2 regions of the Pectobacterium versatile genome follow, and region 1 is predicted to be linked to the other one. Evidence: predicted binding sites of a transcription regulator. Region 1 holds the regulator's gene; the other holds the start of a gene.
The links. The regulator sigma-54, encoded in region 1, starts transcription at its own class of promoters, with help from an activator protein. The targets are predictions, from matches to a motif close to GTTGGCACANNTTTCGCTNT.

Region 1 (5,474 bases):
GTCGTCGTGACGCGTCCACAGGGCGCGCAAGGCAGTGAAGTGGTGGAAGGTTACGGCAACCCCGTGACGTTCTACCAGATGCAGGACAACGGCAAGCCGGTAAAAGGTCACGCACAGAAAATCCGCTACGAGCTGGCCACCGACTTTCTGGTGCTGACAGGCAATGCCTATCTGGAACAGCAGGACAGCAATGTCAAAGGCGATCGCATCACTTATCTGGTGAAACAGCAGCAGATGGAAGCGACCAGCGACAAAGGAAAGCGCGTGACGACGGTGTTGGTCCCTTCTCAGCTTCAGGAGAAAGAGAACAAAAGCCAGCCTTCTCGTTCTCAGCAACCGCAACCACGGGTCACTGAATAAGTTATGGCAACATTAATCGCAGAAAACCTAGCCAAGGCGTACAAAGGCCGTAAGGTCGTGGAAAACGTCAGCCTCACCGTTAATTCCGGTGAAATTGTCGGCCTGCTCGGGCCGAACGGTGCCGGTAAAACGACAACGTTCTACATGGTCGTCGGCATCGTTCCGCGTGATGAAGGACGCATCGTCATTGACGACGATGACATCAGCCTGCTTCCTTTGCACGAACGTGCGCTACGCGGCATCGGCTATCTGCCGCAGGAAGCCTCTATTTTCCGTCGCTTAAGCGTTTATGACAATCTGATGGCGGTGTTACAGATCCGTAAAGATCTGACGACCGAACAGCAAGAAGATCGTGCCAATGAGCTAATGGAAGAATTCCATATTATTCATTTGCGCGATAGTCTGGGACAATCGCTGTCCGGTGGAGAAAGACGCCGCGTAGAGATTGCGCGTGCGCTGGCAGCGAATCCGAAGTTCATCCTGCTGGATGAACCGTTTGCGGGCGTAGACCCGATCTCCGTACTGGATATTAAAAAAATCATTGAGCATCTGCGTGATAGCGGGCTTGGCGTGTTGATTACCGATCATAACGTCCGTGAAACGCTTGATGTCTGTGAACGAGCCTACATCGTGAGTCAGGGCAACCTGATCGCCCACGGTTCACCGACCGATATTCTGGCCGATGAACAGGTAAAACGCGTGTATCTGGGCGAAGGCTTCCGACTCTGATAGGGTAATATTTTATCTTTGCAGTACTTATGGGACGTTAGCGCGATTTATGAAGCAAGGTTTGCAACTCAGGCTTAGCCAGCAACTGGCCATGACTCCACAGCTCCAACAGGCGATCCGCCTGTTGCAACTGTCCACGCTTGAATTGCAACAGGAGATTCAACTGGCGTTAGAAAGTAATCCGTTACTTGAACAAACGGATCAGCACGACGAAATCGAGTCATTTGAAAAGGTAGACAGCGATTCACTGGATACCGGTGAAGCCCTTGAACAAAGGGATATGCCGGAAGAATTGCCGCTTGATGCCACCTGGGATGAAATCTACTCCGCAGGCACGCCGTCAGGCACCGGCACCGACTATCGCGATGAAGAACTGCCGATTTATCAAGGCGAAACTACGCAAACGCTTCAGGATTACCTGATGTGGCAGGTTGAGCTGACGCCGTTTTCCGACACCGACGCGGCTATCGCGACCTCTATCGTCGATGCGGTGGACAACACCGGTTACCTGACCGTACCGCTACAAGACATTCTTGAGAGCATCGGTGACGACGACGTGACGCTGGAAGAAGTTGAAGCCGTACTCAAACGCGTGCAGCGCTTCGATCCCGTTGGCGTCGCCGCCCGCGACCTGCGTGATTGTCTGCTGGTGCAGCTTTCCCAGTTCGCCGACGACACGCCCCGCCTGACCGAAGCTCGCCTGATCGTCAGCGATCATCTCGATCTGTTAGCCAACCATGATTTCCGCAGCCTGATCCGCATCACGCGCCTGAAAGAAGAAGTGCTGAAAGAAGCACTGGCGTTGATCCAATCGCTCGATCCCCGTCCAGGACAGTCGATCAACACTGGCGAATCCGAATACGTGATTCCTGACGTGCTGATACGTAAAGTTCAGGGAGTCTGGGTCGTCGAACTGAACACCGACAGCGTTCCCCGTTTGCAGATTAACCAGCAATATGCGGCGCTGGGTAACAGCGCACGCAACGACAGCGACGGACAATTTATCCGCAGCAATCTGCAAGAAGCGCGCTGGCTCATCAAAAGCCTGGAAAGTCGCAACGACACGCTGCTGAAAGTGACCCGCAGCATCGTCGAACAGCAACAGGATTTCTTCGAGCAGGGCGAGGAATTCATGAAGCCCATGGTACTGGCAGACATCGCTCAAGCGGTGGATATGCATGAATCCACTATCTCACGCGTGACGACACAAAAGTTCCTGCACAGCCCGCGCGGCATTTTTGAGCTAAAATATTTCTTCTCCAGCCACGTTAATACGGATAGTGGCGGAGAAGCGTCATCAACGGCAATCCGCGCGTTGGTGAAGAAGCTTATTGCAGCGGAAAACCCCGTGAAGCCACTGAGCGATAGCAAGCTTACGGCACTGCTCTCCGATCAGGGCATCATCGTGGCGCGTCGAACCGTTGCAAAATACCGAGAGTCTTTATCTATCCCACCATCGAATCAGCGTAAACAACTGATTTGATCTCAACAGAGAAGGAAGACACTATGCAGCTCAACATTACCGGACACCACATCGAGATCACTGAACCGCTGCGTGATTTTGTCAATGGCAAGTTTGCCAAATTAGAGCAGTATTTTGACCGGATTAATCAGGTCAATGTGGTATTGAGAGTGGAAAAAGTTCAGCAAATTGCCGAGGCCACGCTCCACGTTAATGGCGGCGAGCTGCATGCAACCTCAGAGGCGGCAGATATGTACGCCGCGATAGATTTATTGATTGATAAGCTGGCGAGACAGCTCAATAAGCATAAAGATAAACTCAAGCAGCACTAATTTTCTCCTTTGCCGTTTGGCAAAGGACAAACTCGGCCCATCCATTCGATGGGTCGGGATCACCAGAAGTGAAAGCGTCGTTAAGTGAAAATAAAATGAACCACGATCCCGTATTGCAGCTCAGCACAGTGTTACGTCCTGAGTGCACCCGAAGCACCGTCCACTGCCAGAGTAAGAAACGGGCATTGGAAATTATCAGTGAGCTCGCCGCCAAGCAGCTTAATATTCCTTCGCAGATTATCTTTGATGCCATCCTGACCCGAGAGCGGATGGGCAGCACGGGAATCGGCGGCGGCATTGCCATTCCTCATGGTAAGCTGGAAGACGATAATGCGCTGGGCGCCATCGGTGTTTTCATCCAGTTAGAGCAACCGATCGCTTTCGATGCCATTGATAATCAGGCCGTTGATCTGCTTTTTGCCTTGCTGGTTCCAGCGGAACAATGTAAAACCCATTTGCATACCCTGTCGCTTGTTGCCAAGCGGCTGGCGGATAAAACGGTTTGCCGACGCCTGCGTGCGGCGCAAAGCGATGAAGAGCTATACCAGATTATGACGGAAGCTGGTTAAGCCGGATGGTTGTCATGTTCACGATGACGGGCGATTCGCGGTGGATTCAGAGAATGCTTGCAATCCATGCGCTAAGCCGTCATTTTTTTAGCTATACATCACTTTATAAAAACAGTGGCAATGAAAATTCGCCATCACGTTGCCAGAGGGGAGTCGTCAGATGGTGCTGATGATTGTCAGTGGTCGCTCAGGTTCAGGGAAATCTGTCGCCCTGCGCGCACTGGAAGATATGGGGTTCTACTGCGTAGATAACCTGCCAGTGGTTCTACTGCCAGAACTGGCTAATACGCTTGCGGCACGTAACATTTCCGCAGCAGTCAGCATTGACGTGCGCAATATGCCGGAATCCCCAGAGATCTTCGAGCATGCTATGGAGCAACTGCCACCCAGCTTCTCGCCTCAATTGCTGTTTCTGGATGCCGATCGCAATACGCTGATTCGTCGCTACAGCGATACCCGTCGCCTTCACCCGCTCTCCAGCAAGAATCTGTCACTGGAAAGCGCCATTGATGAAGAAAGCGACCTACTGGAGCCGCTGCGTTCACGTGCCGATCTGATTATCGACACCTCAGAGATGTCGGTACATGAGCTGGCCGAAATGCTGCGTACCCGACTACTCGGCAAGCGAGAACGCGAACTCACGATGGTGTTCGAATCGTTCGGCTTCAAGCACGGTATCCCTATCGATGCGGATTACGTCTTTGACGTGCGCTTCCTGCCGAACCCGCACTGGGATCCGAAACTGCGCCCGATGACCGGTCTGGATAAGCCCGTTGCGTCTTTCCTCGACAGGCATACCGAAGTTCACAACTTCATCTACCAGACTCGCAGCTATCTGGAACTGTGGCTGCCAATGCTGGAAACCAATAACCGCAGCTATCTGACCGTTGCGATTGGCTGTACCGGCGGTAAACACCGTTCCGTCTACGTTGCTGAACAGCTGGCAGACTACTTCCGCTCACGCGGTAAGAACGTGCAGTCGCGTCACCGTACGTTGGAAAAACGTAAACCCTCGTAATAGTCGGCAAACCAGCACAGCCAGGTAACCTATGACAGTCCGGCAAACGGTTGAAATCAAAAACAAGCTGGGCATGCACGCTCGCCCAGCCATGAAGCTGTTCGAGCTGGTGCAGAGCTTTGATGCAGAAGTGATACTGCGTAATGACAGCGGCACCGAAGCCGAAGCCAGCAGCGTGATTGCCATGCTGATGCTGGACTCGGCCAAAGGGCGACTCATCGAGGTAGAAGCGACAGGCCCAGATGAAGAGCAGGCGCTTGCCGCTGTCATCGGGCTGTTTGAAGCCGGGTTCGACGAAGACTAGCGATTTCCTTAGCAGGCTATCTGCCAGCCTTCGTGACAAGGATCGCTTCACTTTCCTCCCCGAACCTCCTACTATCTACCTATATAAATCATAATATTTTCTTATACCCCCTGCTCCTTTGGGCGCGGGGGGTTATTTTTATATCATCTGAAAATACCAACTGGAGAGGAGTATGACGAAACCTAACCTGACAATCAGTGAATTGGATGCAGAACGTCTGGATATGTTATTGGAGCAGCCCGCCTTTGCGGACAGCGATATCGCACAGGCGTTGAATGAGGAGCTGGATCGGGCGGAAATTCTGCCTGCGGCATCGATTCCCTCACATGTCGTCACCATGAATAGTCGGGTGCGTTTCCGCGATCTGAATACCAACGAAGAGCACATCCGCACGCTGGTTTATCCGGCCGCGGTGAAGGACAGCAAAGAACCGCTGTCGGTGATGGCTCCGCTGGGTGCGGCACTATTGGGAATGCATGTGGGAAATTCTATCACCTGGCAATTGCCAAACGGTGAAGAAACGCGAATTGAAGTACTAGAACTACTCTATCAGCCAGAAGCCGCGGGCGAGTACCACCGCTAAGCCAGAGATAGAGTAACAGCCGTCGGACACTGCCGACGGCGACGGTTACTCACACAGAGCAGGTTTATTCCCCTGCGATCTTCATTGATGGCAGCAGAACGGAACCACACTGGATAT
Region 2 (5,474 bases), 320 kb from region 1:
GCGGAATTTGCCTTCCTGCACGCGTTGTTCAAGATTTTGGTGCGTTGCCGCGATAATACGAACATCCACTTTTACCGCAGCATAACCGCCAACGCGATAAAACTGCCCGTCTGCCAATACGCGTAACAGACGTGTTTGTACGTCTAGCGGCATATCGCCGATTTCATCCAGAAACAGTGTACCGCCATCGGCTTGCTCAAAGCGGCCCTGACGAATCTGGTTTGCGCCCGTAAACGCGCCTTTTTCATGGCCGAACAGTTCTGATTCGATCAAATCCTTGGGAATGGCCGCCATATTCAGCGCGATAAAAGGGGCTTTGGTACGCGGGCTGTGGCGATGCAGGGCGTGTGCTACCAGCTCTTTACCGGTTCCCGATTCGCCATTAATCAGTACGCTGATCGACGAGCGAGACAGGCGGCCGATGATGCGAAAGACATCCTGCATCGCGGGGGCTTCGCCGATAATGTCCGTTGTCGGACCGTTGATCGGTTGGTTACGTACCGGCTGCTGCTGTTCCAGATAATGGCTGATCGCGCGCTCAACCAGCGCAACGGCTTCATCAATATCGAATGGCTTCGGCAAATAGTCGAACGCACCCTGTTGATAAGCGCTAACCGCGGCATCCAAATCGGAATGTGCCGTCATAATGATGACCGGGAGCATTGGGTGGCGCTGTTTGATTTGCTGTAAGAGCGCTAATCCATCCATTCCTGGCATACGGATGTCGGACAGCAGAACGTCAGGCGTTTGTGTCGCCAGCGCATGCAGTACCTGATTTCCGTTCTCAAACGTTGCACAGGTTAAACCCGCACCAGCAAGCGCGCGCTCAAGCACCCAACGGATGGAGCTATCGTCATCGACAATCCAGACTATCCCTCGTTGCATTGTAACCTCACTGGCGAATAGGCAGATAAACCGAGAATTCGGTGTGTCCTGGCCAACTGTTAAATTCAATTTTACCGGAGTGCTGGTCGATAAGACTGCGGGCGATGGAAAGCCCTAAACCGGTTCCCCCTTCGCGTCCGCTCACCATCGGGTAAAACAGTGTGTCCTGTAGTTGAGCAGGTACGCCGGGGCCGTCATCTTCCACGTCAATACGAGCGGCGAGACGATAGCGCACACCGTGTAACGTGAGCTGAAAAGCCGTGCGGGTACGTATCGTAATCGTTCCGCCTTCCTCGCCCAGCGCCTGTAGCGCGTTGCGGGTAATATTCAGCAGTACCTGTTCAATCTGATCGGGGTCATGCGTCAGCTCTGGCAGGCTGGGATCATAGTCTTTCACCAGCGTCACGTTATCTGGCTTTTCCAGTGAGACAAGCTGGCAAACGCGTTCGGCAACCTGATGGATGCTTTGGGTGACGTGCAGGCCGGGCTGCTGTGGCCCGAGCAGGCGATCAACCAGATTACGCAGGCGATCAGCCTGTTCGATAATGACCTTGGTGTATTCCGTCAACGCTGGGTCAGGCAGTGCTTTAGCAAGCAACTGCGCGGCACCGCGCAATCCGCCAAGCGGATTTTTTATCTCATGCGCCAGGCCTCGGACCAAATCACGGGCGGCCTGCTGTTGTGCATGTTGAAGCTGTTCCTGACTGAGACGACGCTGGTTATCCATCGGCGCCATTTCCAGTAGGATAAAATCGTTCTGTACCCGCTGAGCGGTGAGCGACATGATGTGCGCTTTGCCATCTACGACGATGGTGACTTCGTTATCCGTAAAACCTTGTCCTGAATCCAGACTTTCACGCAGTAAACCGATATTCAGAGAAAAGTATCCCAGCAAATCGGGCAGCGGCGTGCCGGATAATTTACGCGAACTTTGTGCCAGTAATTGCTGTGCTGCCGGGTTGGAATAGTGAATCGCCAGATCGTTATCCAGCAATAAGATGCTGTTTATCAGGGAATTTAGGATCTGCCCAGCATCGGGCAGCGTGCCTGTTGCCATAACGCAGACTCCCGCACCGTCGTGGTGCATTGTAGTGTGGATGATGGATGTTACGTCGCAACGGCCAATGCCGGTGGTGAAAAAAGCCCATCCGAAGATGGGCTGAAGCGTTTCCACGGCAACAAAAACAAACTTCTTAGTATTCTGTTGTTTATCGGTCATGGTCGGGTATCAGCACCCCCAACCACGCCGAGGTAGAAATTAGACGCTTAGTTATTAGACGCTGTAGTACAGTTCGAACTCAACTGGGTGCGGCGTCATACGAACGCGGTCAATCTCAGATTTACGCAGTTCGATGTACGCGTCGATAGCATCGTCGGTGAACACGCCACCACGAGTCAGGAACTCGCGGTCTTCGTTCAGTGCAGCCAGGGCCTCGTCCAGAGAACCTGCAACTTTTGGAATCTCTGCTTCTTCTTCTGGCGGCAGGTCGTACAGGTTTTTGTCCATCGCATCGCCAGGGTGGATTTTGTTGATGATGCCGTCGAGGCCAGCCATCAGCAGTGCAGCGAAGCACAGGTATGGGTTAGCTGCTGGATCCGGGAAGCGTGCTTCGATACGACGTGCTTTAGGGCTAGCAACCACTGGGATACGGATTGAAGCAGAACGGTTACGGGCAGAGTAAGCCAGCATAACAGGTGCTTCGTAGCCTGGGACCAGACGCTTGTAGGAGTTAGTGGTCGGGTTCGCCAGGGCGTTGATGGCTTTAGCGTGCTTGATAACACCGCCGATGTAGAACAGCGCCATTTCAGACAGGCCGCCGTATTTGTCGCCAGCGAACAGGTTAGTGCCGTCTTTAGACAGAGACATGTGGCAGTGCATACCTGAACCGTTATCACCGAACATTGGTTTTGGCATGAAGGTCGCGGTTTTACCGTAAGCGTGAGCCACGTTATGCACGACATATTTGTAGATCTGAATTTCGTCAGCTTTTTTGGTCATGGTGTTGAAGCGGGTAGCCACTTCGTTCTGACCAGCGGTAGCCACTTCGTGGTGGTGAGCTTCAACAACCAGACCCATTTGCTCCATGGTCAGACACATTGCAGAACGGATGTCCTGTGATGAATCGACTGGTGGAACTGGGAAGTAGCCGCCTTTCAGACCTGGACGGTGACCTTTGTTACCGCCTTCGTATGCTTTACCGGAGTTCCAGTAAGCTTCGATGTCGTCGATAGCAACGTGAGAACCGGACGTGCTGCTGCCGAAACGAATGTCATCGAACAGGAAGAATTCTGGTTCAGGCCCGAACAGGACGGTATCGGCAATGCCGGAAGAACGCAGGAAATCTTCCGCACGTTTCGCGATAGAACGCGGGTCGCGGTCATAGCCTTGCATTGTGCCTGGCTCGAGGATGTCACAACGAATGATCAGTGTAGAATCTTCGAAGAACGGATCGATCATTGCGGTGCTGGCATCGGGCATCAGAACCATGTCTGACTCGTTAATACCTTTCCAGCCGCCAATCGAGGAACCATCAAACATTTTACCTTCTTCGAAGAAGTCGGCATTGACTTGATGAGCCGGAATGGTGACGTGCTGCTCTTTACCTTTAGTATCAGTGAAGCGTAAATCAACAAACTTCACTTCGTGCTCATTCAGCATCGTCAAAACATGTTCTGCGGACATACTTGGTTCTCCCGATTGGTCATTTATCGTCGTGGAACGAATATCGTTGTGGATTGATGTTGTTGCCGTGAGTAGACTAAAGCTAAAAGTGTGCCAACTTTTTAAATGTGTGCAATGTGTTGCTCCTTGGGGCTTTCTCACGTAAACCCACTGCACCATTATAGTTTAAAGCACCAAAATGGTGCTCCATATGTGAATTATTGCACTAATTTAGTGCATTCATGTTCGCTTGTAGCGCTTTTGCACCGTGAAAGGGATCACAAAGCAGGCAGCTCTAGGTTGTTTATCATAGATGCTTGTGATCTTGTTTAGTCCCTCGATTAATACGTGTACAATAGCGCGCTATTTCTAAATGCCTGAGGCAAAGCTGTGATCGAAAATTTGCGTAACATCGCCATTATTGCGCACGTTGACCATGGGAAAACCACCCTGGTTGACAAGCTGTTGCAACAATCCGGAACGTTCGGTGAACGTGTCGAAGCAACCGAGCGTGTAATGGACTCCAACGATTTGGAGAAAGAGCGTGGAATTACCATCCTCGCAAAAAATACCGCCATTAATTGGAAAGACTACCGTATTAACATCGTAGATACCCCGGGACACGCCGACTTCGGCGGCGAGGTTGAACGTGTAATGTCGATGGTTGACTCGGTACTGCTGGTTGTTGATGCGATGGATGGCCCGATGCCGCAAACGCGTTTCGTGACCAAAAAAGCATTTGCCAACGGTCTGAAGCCAATTGTGGTTATCAACAAAGTTGACCGTCCTGGTGCGCGTCCTGACTGGGTTGTCGATCAGGTATTCGACCTGTTCGTGAACCTGGATGCGACTGACGAGCAACTGGATTTCCCGATCATTTATGCTTCTGCGCTGAATGGTATCGCGGGTCTCGACCATACCGACATGGCGGAAGATATGACTCCGCTGTATCAGGCGATTGTCGATCACGTTTCTCCGCCTCAGGTTGAGATGGATGCGCCGTTCCAGATGCAGATCTCTCAGCTGGACTACAACAACTATGTTGGCGTTATCGGTATCGGCCGTATCAAGCGCGGTAAAGTTAAGCCTAACCAACAAGTCACTATTGTTGATAGCGAAGGCAAAACCCGTAACGGTAAAGTAGGTAAAGTTCTGACTCACCTGGGTCTGGAGCGTATCGACGCGACTGAAGCGGAAGCAGGCGATATCATCGCGATCACCGGTCTGGGCGAGCTGAACATTTCCGACACCATCTGCGATCCGCAGAATGTCGAAGCGCTGCCAGCACTGAGCGTCGATGAACCTACCGTTACCATGTTCTTCAACGTTAATACTTCACCATTCTGCGGTAAAGAAGGTAAGTATGTAACGTCGCGCCAGATTCTGGAGCGTCTGAACAAAGAGCTGGTGCACAACGTTGCTCTGCGCGTTGACGAAACCGAAGACGCTGATGCGTTCCGCGTTTCTGGCCGTGGTGAATTGCACCTGTCAGTTCTGATCGAAAACATGCGTCGTGAAGGCTTTGAACTGGCCGTATCACGTCCGAAAGTTATCAACCGCGTTATCGACGGTCGTAACCAAGAGCCGTTTGAAAACGTGACGCTGGACATCGAAGAACAGCACCAAGGTTCAGTCATGCAAGCCATGGGTGAGCGTAAAGGTGATGTGAAAGACATGATCCCAGATGGCAAGGGTCGTATCCGTCTGGATTACCTGATCCCAGCTCGCGGTCTGATCGGTTTCCGTACCGAATTCATGACCATGACGTCTGGTACCGGTCTGCTGTACTCCACGTTCAGCCACTACGATGACGTGCGTCCCGGTGAAATCGGTCAGCGTCAGAACGGCGTGCTGGTTTCCAACGGTCAAGGTAAAGCGGTCGCGTTTGCACTGTTCAGCCTGCAAGATCGCGGTAAGCTGTTCCTCG

Region 2: the regulator sigma-54 is predicted to act here: its motif matches at 3,647-3,666, upstream of glnA (glutamate--ammonia ligase).

What each region holds. Positions count from the first base shown of each region.
Region 1 is NZ_CP034276.1:353,567-359,040, reverse strand. It holds gene lptA (lipopolysaccharide ABC transporter substrate-binding protein LptA) at 1-360, shown strand, start outside; gene lptB (LPS export ABC transporter ATP-binding protein) at 364-1,089, shown strand; gene rpoN (RNA polymerase factor sigma-54) at 1,139-2,572, shown strand; gene hpf (ribosome hibernation promoting factor) at 2,596-2,883, shown strand; gene ptsN (PTS IIA-like nitrogen regulatory protein PtsN) at 2,979-3,452, shown strand; gene rapZ (RNase adapter RapZ) at 3,613-4,470, shown strand; gene npr (PTS phosphocarrier protein NPr) at 4,502-4,774, shown strand; gene rnk (nucleoside diphosphate kinase regulator) at 4,947-5,357, shown strand; gene pmbA (metalloprotease PmbA) at 5,422-5,474, opposite strand, start outside.
Region 2 is NZ_CP034276.1:33,269-38,742, forward strand. It holds gene glnG (nitrogen regulation protein NR(I)) at 1-885, opposite strand, end outside; gene glnL (nitrogen regulation protein NR(II)) at 893-1,942, opposite strand; gene glnA (glutamate--ammonia ligase) at 2,159-3,568, opposite strand; gene typA (ribosome-dependent GTPase TypA) at 3,938-5,474, shown strand, end outside.